3 regions of the Streptomyces sp. NTD91 genome follow, and region 1 is predicted to be linked to each of the others. Evidence: riboswitches for the same ligand, from Rfam matches in the RefSeq annotation. Region 1 holds a riboswitch; each other region holds the start of a gene.
The links. Region 1 has a riboswitch for cobalamin ahead of nicT (Nickel transporter NicT). Riboswitches for the same ligand answer to the same signal wherever they lie in the genome.
Positions count from the first base shown of each region.

Region 2: it holds a riboswitch for cobalamin, as region 1 does, so the genes downstream of both, AC5WRT_RS07870 (ribonucleoside-diphosphate reductase subunit alpha) here and nicT (Nickel transporter NicT) in region 1, are expected to answer to the same signal.
Region 3: it holds a riboswitch for cobalamin, as region 1 does, so the genes downstream of both, AC5WRT_RS18490 (cobalamin biosynthesis protein) here and nicT (Nickel transporter NicT) in region 1, are expected to answer to the same signal.

Region 1 is NZ_JCAJZW010000055.1:10,146-12,401, forward strand. Features, by position in the region: gene AC5WRT_RS34675 (ArsR/SmtB family transcription factor) at 649-1,056, opposite strand; cobalamin riboswitch at 1,135-1,325, shown strand; gene nicT (Nickel transporter NicT) at 1,353-2,256, shown strand, end outside.
Region 2 is NZ_JCAJZW010000005.1:80,329-82,584, forward strand. Features, by position in the region: gene AC5WRT_RS07870 (ribonucleoside-diphosphate reductase subunit alpha) at 1-1,257, opposite strand, end outside; cobalamin riboswitch at 1,383-1,507, opposite strand; gene AC5WRT_RS07875 (GNAT family N-acetyltransferase) at 1,560-2,066, opposite strand; gene mctP (monocarboxylate uptake permease MctP) at 2,141-2,256, opposite strand, start outside.
Region 3 is NZ_JCAJZW010000016.1:52,173-54,428, forward strand. Features, by position in the region: gene AC5WRT_RS18480 (inorganic phosphate transporter) at 1-521, shown strand, start outside; gene AC5WRT_RS18485 (hypothetical protein) at 557-781, shown strand; cobalamin riboswitch at 906-1,045, shown strand; gene AC5WRT_RS18490 (cobalamin biosynthesis protein) at 1,144-2,088, shown strand; gene AC5WRT_RS18495 (cobyric acid synthase) at 2,085-2,256, shown strand, end outside.

The DNA.
Region 1 (2,256 bases):
GGTGGAGGGGTGGAAAGGGCGCTGGCAAGGCAGTTCCGGCGGCGAAGGGGCAGCGCCGCGTGAGGCAGCTCACAGGGCTCCGGGACGGCTGCGCTCAGCGACGGGTGCGTCTGCCGGCTGGGGATGCGTCGCGTCGCCCTGGGCAGTCTCACGCCCCACCGGGCCCTTGTGCGCAGCGGGATCGGCCGACTGACCGGACCTGTCGGCGCAGCCCCCCTCGGGAACCGACCGCGCCGAGCTGACCGAGGGGACCGGGGACACCTGGCGTTCGCCACCCAGTCCAGGTCGGATGCCGTGACACCCCGAGGGGAAAGTGGGGTTCGGGCGGCGGCCGATGGTGTCCCGCCAAGTGGTGTAGGAATCCGGACCAACTCGCTCCGGCGACCGCTTCTTCGGCAAGCACCGTCGAGATGCCTCGGGTGGTGGCGATGCTGTTCCCGGCCTCCGCAGCGGCCTCTGCTCGAGCGTCGGCCCTGTCAGTGCTTGTGACCTGCGGAGTCGTGAACTCCGCATCGCTACACCACTTTGCGGGACGCGACCCGGCGGCCGGTGCCGGCCGCCGACTGCGACCGTCGGCAGGGCAGGCACGAACGACAGGCCGGAACACTCGACCTGGGCGCGATCGCCGGCAATCTCCCCTGCTGACGTTCACTGTGGTGCTGGGTCGCTTGCTCCTCCTGCCGCTGTGGCTTCGGCGGCAGCGCGGCGCGGCCCGCAGTGTTCCAGCAAAGCGGAGATCTCGCCGTCGACGAGCCGATAGCGCACGATCCGACCGTCCTTCTCGCCCTGGACGGTGCCTGCCGTTCGCAGCAGACGCAGCGCCTGCGACACCGCGGTGTCCCGCATCCCGGTGGCCACGGCAAGGTCGGAGACGGCGATGGGGCCTGCTTCATGGAGCGCCAGCAGCAGGGACAGTCGCCCGGGATCCGCGAGCAGAGAGAAGCGGCCGGCCCAGGTCCGTACGCGCTGGCGTTCACCGACGGCGGCGATGGCGTCGCAGACCCGATGGCCGTCGATGGTCCGCTGCCCGGCACGTTCGGCGGGGACGAGATGCATGAACCCATCATCGCAGCCGCCACCTCACGGCTCAACACCTGATCACTTGTGCAGGCTTGCAGCCCCGACCGGTGGCCTTCTACTGTGAGCGGGCCGTGGTGTTCGGGAAGACCGGTGACGGCCCGTCAGGGGCTCAGTCCGGAGCGGCCCTCGCCACTGTGATCGGGGAGTTCCCGCCCCAGGCGTTGCCACTGGCCTCACGGCCGGGAAGGCAGGGGCGGGCGCGATGACCCGTCAGCCAGGAGACCGGCCACGGCAGCACGAAGCTGATCCACGAGGTGCTGGAGCGTGATGGTATGACCCCGTCCCGAGGCGTGCCCGAAACCGCCGCCGCCCCCTCCTTCCGCTGGCGACGTGAGGACACCGTCCGAACCGCCGGCCTCCTGACCGTGATCGTCGCCCTGCACCTGGTCGCCTTCGGGATCCTCTTCCTGTTCGTGGTCCCGCGTCACTACGAGGTCGGCACCCAGGCGTTCGGGGTGGGCCTCGGCGTCACGGCCTACACCCTCGGCATGCGGCACGCCTTCGACGCCGACCACATCGCCGCGATCGACAACACCACCCGCAAGCTGATGGCCGACGGCAAGCGGCCGGTGTCGGTGGGCTTCTGGTTCGCGCTCGGGCACTCCAGTGTGGTGGTCGTCATGGCCGCGCTGGTCGCCGGCGGCGCCAGGCTCGCCGGCACGCTGATGAACGACGGCTCCCGCACTCACCAGGTCCTCGGCACCGTGGGTACGACGGTCTCCGGCGGGTTCCTGTATCTGATCGCCGCCCTCAACATGGTGGCGCTGTTCGGCATCGCCCGCGTGTTCAAGGCGATGCGGGCCGGGCGGTACGACGAGGGCGAGCTGGAGGCCCACCTCGACTCACGTGGCTTCATGAACCGCGTTCTCGGCCGCCTCACCAGGTCCGTCCGCCGCCCTGGCCAGATGTTCCCGCTCGGCTTCCTCTTCGGCGTAGGCTTCGACACCAGCACCGAGGTCCTGCTCCTCGCCCTGGCCGGCAACGGTGCCGCCGCAGGCCTTCCCTGGTACGCGGTTCTGTGCCTGCCCCTCCTCTTCGCCGCGGGGATGAGCCTTTTCGACACCCTGGACGGCACCTTCATGAACTTCGCCTACCAGTGGGCCTTCTCCAACCCGGTCCGCAAGGTCTTCTACAACCTCACCATCACCGGCCTGTCCATCGCGGTGGCCTTCTTCG
Region 2 (2,256 bases), on a different contig from region 1:
GGCCGCGTCCTTGAAGGTCATCCAGCCGTTGCCGGTCTGCGCGAGGGTGCGCATCATCCGGCCGTACAGCTCACGGGCCGGCATGGTCTTCTTCGCCAGGCCCGCCTGCTCGGCCTTGCGGTAGGCGGCGTCGAACTCCTCGCCCCACAGGTCGACCAGCTCCGGCACGTCGGAGGGGGAGAACAGCGACCACTGCTCGTCGGCGTCGACCCGGCGCATGAACTCGTCCGGGATCCAGTGCGCGAGGTTCAGGTTGTGCGTGCGGCGGGCGTCCTCACCCGTGTTGTCCCGCAGCTCCAGGAACTCCTCGATGTCGCAGTGCCAGGTCTCCAGGTACACCGCCGCGGCACCCTTGCGCCGACCACCCTGGTTCACGGCCGCCACCGAGGCGTCCAGCGTCTTCAGGAACGGCACGATGCCGTTGGAGTGCCCGTTGGTTCCGCGGATCAGCGAACCGCGGCCGCGGATGCGGGAGTAGGACAGGCCGATGCCGCCGGCGTGCTTGGAGAGCCGGGCCACCTGGTGGTAGCGGTCGTAGAGGGAGTCCAGCTCGTCCTTGGGGGAGTCCAGGAGGTAGCAGGACGACATCTGCGGGTGCCGCGTGCCGGAGTTGAAGAGTGTGGGGGAGGACGGAAGGTAGTCGAGGCGGCTCATGAGCCCGTAGAGCGCGGCGACTTCGTCCACCGAGCGGGTGGTGTCGTCCTCTGCGAGGCCGGCGGCGACCCGCAGCACGAAGTGCTGGGGCGTCTCGATGACCTTGCGGGTGATCGGGTGCCGCAGCAGGTAGCGGCTGTGCAGGGTGCGCAGGCCGAAGTAGCCGAAGCGATCGTCGGCCCGGCGGTCGATCAGTGCGTCCAGCCGCCCTGCGTGCAGCCGTACGAAGGCGGCGGTCCGGTCGGCGATGAGCCCCTCGCGGTGCCCCACGGCCACCGACTCGGTGAAGGACGTCACGCCCTGCGAGGCGGCCTCGGCGCGGATGGAGAGGGTCAGCAGCCGGGCGGCCAGCCGGGAGTAGGCCGGGTCCTCGGAGATGAGCCCGGCGGCGGCCTCCGTGGCCAGCTCGCGCAGTTCCGCCTCGTCGGCGTGCGCCGACCGGCCGCGCAGCGCGGCGGCGGCGACCCGGCCGGGGTCGGCGTCGGGGAGGTCGGCGGTCAGCTCGGTCAGGGTCCGCAGCAGCGCGGTACCGGGGCCGTCGGCCTCCGCACCGGTGGCCGACATGCCGCTGTCTGAAGCCGGATCTGCTGGCGCGATGGTCACGTGGGGCTCTCCCTCGCTCGGCACGGGGACCTGGCGGAGGGCAGGGGGCAGCCACGAGCGCACACGGCGTCGCGTCCACCGGCCCACTCCACGAGGCCCGGACGTCTGGGCACCCGGACCGGACGGCCCCGGGTGCGCTGCCGGCAGGTCCTCGGACTGACTCCTGGGCGCAGACGCGCACAAGTACACCGTTGCGGGACAGTTCCGGATTCGCACCGGATTCCCCTGCGACGACAGCGAGGATGAGCATACATCTAGTGCCGGGCTGTCGTGTCACCCCCAGATGTTGTGTCGGAGCGGTGTCAGAGAGTCAACTCGTACGTGAGCAGGGTGATGTCGGCGAGTTCCGGGAGCGGGTTCCAGTCGCGTTCGGGGACGCGGACAAACCCCAGGCGTTCGTAGATGCGGTGTGCGGCGTGCATGGTGCGCTGGGTGGACAGGACGAGGGCCGTGCAGCCCACCGTGGCCCGTGCGCGGTCGATGCAGCCCCGGACGAGGGCCTCACCCGCGCCCTGTCCCCGGCCCGCGTGCGCGACGGCCAGCATGCGGATCTCGGCCTCTCCGGGGCGGGCGATGTCGGCCATGGGACCGGGGGACGGCACGAAGGTGACTCCGCCGAGAAGGATGCCGTTCCGGACGGCCACGAGGACCTGTGCCGCGGCCGCTCGCCTGGCCACGTCTCTCAGTTCGCCCAGGTACCAGTCACTCTCCCCGAAGTCGAGGAGTCCGTCGTCCAGGTACGCCCGGGCGGTGATCTCGCCGAGGGTGTCGAACTCGTCGGGGGCTGCCTGCCGGATCACGATGTCCATGGCACCGAGTCTGCCGGAGGGACACGCAAACGGGCCGCCGGATCTCCTCCGGCGGCCCGTCGTACGGCAGTCGCTCAGTGCCCGGCGCCCGCGGTCGCGGGCGGCAGCTCCACCTGCACCCCCGGGTCGCCCGCGTCCGCCGTGTAGTCCTCCGGCTCGGTCTCGTCGACGCCCTCGGGGGCCTTCAGGG
Region 3 (2,256 bases), on a different contig from region 1:
GGCGCATCATCCGCACCATGGGCAAGGGCCTGACCGACCTCCAGCCGCAGCAGGGCTTCGTCGCCCAGACCAGTGCCGCCACCGTCCTGCTGGCCTCCTCCCACCTCGGGTTCTCGCTCTCCACCACACACGCCGTCACCGGCTCCGTGATGGGCGCCGGCCTGGGCCGCAAGGGCGGCGTGATCCGCTGGTCCACCGCGACGCGGATGTGCGTGGCCTGGCTGCTGACGCTGCCGGCCGCCGCGCTCGTCGGCGCGGGCGCCGAGAAGATCACCGAGCTGGGTGGCTGGGGCACCGCCGTCGTCGCCGTCGTCCTGGTCGCCGCCAGCGCCGGGATCTGGCTGGTGTCCCGACGCCACGTCGTCAACGCAGCGAACGTCAACGACATCGACGAAGCCGAAGAGCCCGCCGGCGTGCTGACCGCGGCCATCGCCGCTGTCACCCCGCCCCCGACCGGCGCGGCTGCCGCGGCCGATCTCGCGGCCGCCGGCCCCGCACCGCAGTCGTCGGCCGCGGTCTGAACCCGAGCACCCAGGTCCCCTAAGGAAGCATCACCATGACAATCGACTGGGCAGCCCTCGGCTCCGTCTTCGGCACCAGCCTCCTGGTCACCGTCGGCCTCGCCGCCCTGTTCACCCTCGGCATCGCGGGCCTCGCCAAGCGGGAGTCCGCCACCGCGCAGGGCGGTTCGGGCGCCCTCGCGGTCGTCGGCGCCTACGTCTGCTTCGCCGCGTGCGCCGCGGCGGTGGCCTACGGCATCCTGCTGATCGTCCGACGCTGACGACAGTTGCAGCCCGAGGGGGCGGTACGCAGTGCGTACCGCCCCCTTTCGCACGCCCGCGCACCCGCCCCGGTGTGTGGGCCTTCGCACACTCTCCCCGCCCAGGTCAACGGCAAGTTGACGGCCGTTCCGGGCGCGTGGTGGACTGCCCGGGCCATGTACGGCGGCAGGAGAGGAAGCCGGTGCGAATCCGGCGCGGTCCCGCCACTGTCACCGGGGAAGAACCCGGGAGCCAGGAACTCTCACCGCCGAATCTCGTCGAACCAGGGCGCGGACACCCTGAGTGAGGACACAGATCGCCATGCCCGGCTGCCGAAGGACCCGTACCAGGCCCGTTCCTGACCCCACGGCCGGCTGAGCCGATGGGTGCCGATCGCAGTTACGCGTACGGTGCCGCCGCCGGCCTTCTCGGAGACCTGCTCCTCGGCGATCCGCGCCGGGGGCATCCGGTCGCCGTGTTCGGGCGTGCGGCCACAGCCGTGGACCGCGCGTTGTGGCACGACCACCGCGGCTGGGGCGCCCTGTACACCACTGTGTGCGCCGGTGGCGCCGTCGCACTCGGTGCACTGGCCGCACGCGCCGTGCGCCCCTCCCCCGCCGCCTCCTTCGCGCTGACCGCCGCCACCACCTGGGCGGTCGTCGGCGGCACTTCGCTCGCCCGCGAGGCCCGCGCGATCGGCCGCGCGCTGGAGTCCGGGGACGTCGCGGCGGCGCGGGCGCGACTGCCGCACCTGTGCGGCCGGGACCCGCAGGCGCTGGACGCCGACGGGATCGCCCGGGCCGTGGTGGAGTCCGTCGCCGAGAACACCTCCGACGCCGTGGTGGGCGCCCTGGTGTGGGGGGCCGTGGCCGGGGTGCCGGGGCTGCTGGGCTTCCGGGCCGTCAACACCCTGGACGCCATGGTGGGTCACAAGTCCGCGCGCTACCGGCGCTACGGCTGGGCCTCCGCCCGGCTGGACGACGTGGCCGGCTGGCCGGGGGCGCGGCTGACCGCCGCCCTCGCCGCCGTCGCCGGCCCCGATCCGCGCGGCGCCCTGCGCGCCTGGAAGGCCGACGCGGCCCAGCACCCGAGCCCCAACGCCGGCCCTGTGGAGGCGTCGTTCGCGGGCGCACTCGGTGTCCGGCTCGGCGGAACCCTCTCCTACGGAGGCCGGATCGAACACCGCCCCGTGCTCAACGCCGAGGCGGGACGGGCGGTCCGGGTCACCGACATCGGCCGGGCCGTACGGCTCTCCCGCCGCGTCGGCCTGCTCGCGCTCGGCGTCACCCTCGCCGCGCGCCGACTCGTGAAGGGACACAAGGCATGACAGGGGGCGGACTGCTGGTCGCCGGGACGACCTCCGACGCCGGAAAGAGCGTCGTGACGGCCGGAATCTGCCGGTGGCTGGCGCGTCGGGGTGTGAAGGTCGCGCCGTTCAAGGCGCAGAACATGTCGCTCAACTCCTTCGTGACCCGCGAGGGCGCGGAGATCGGGC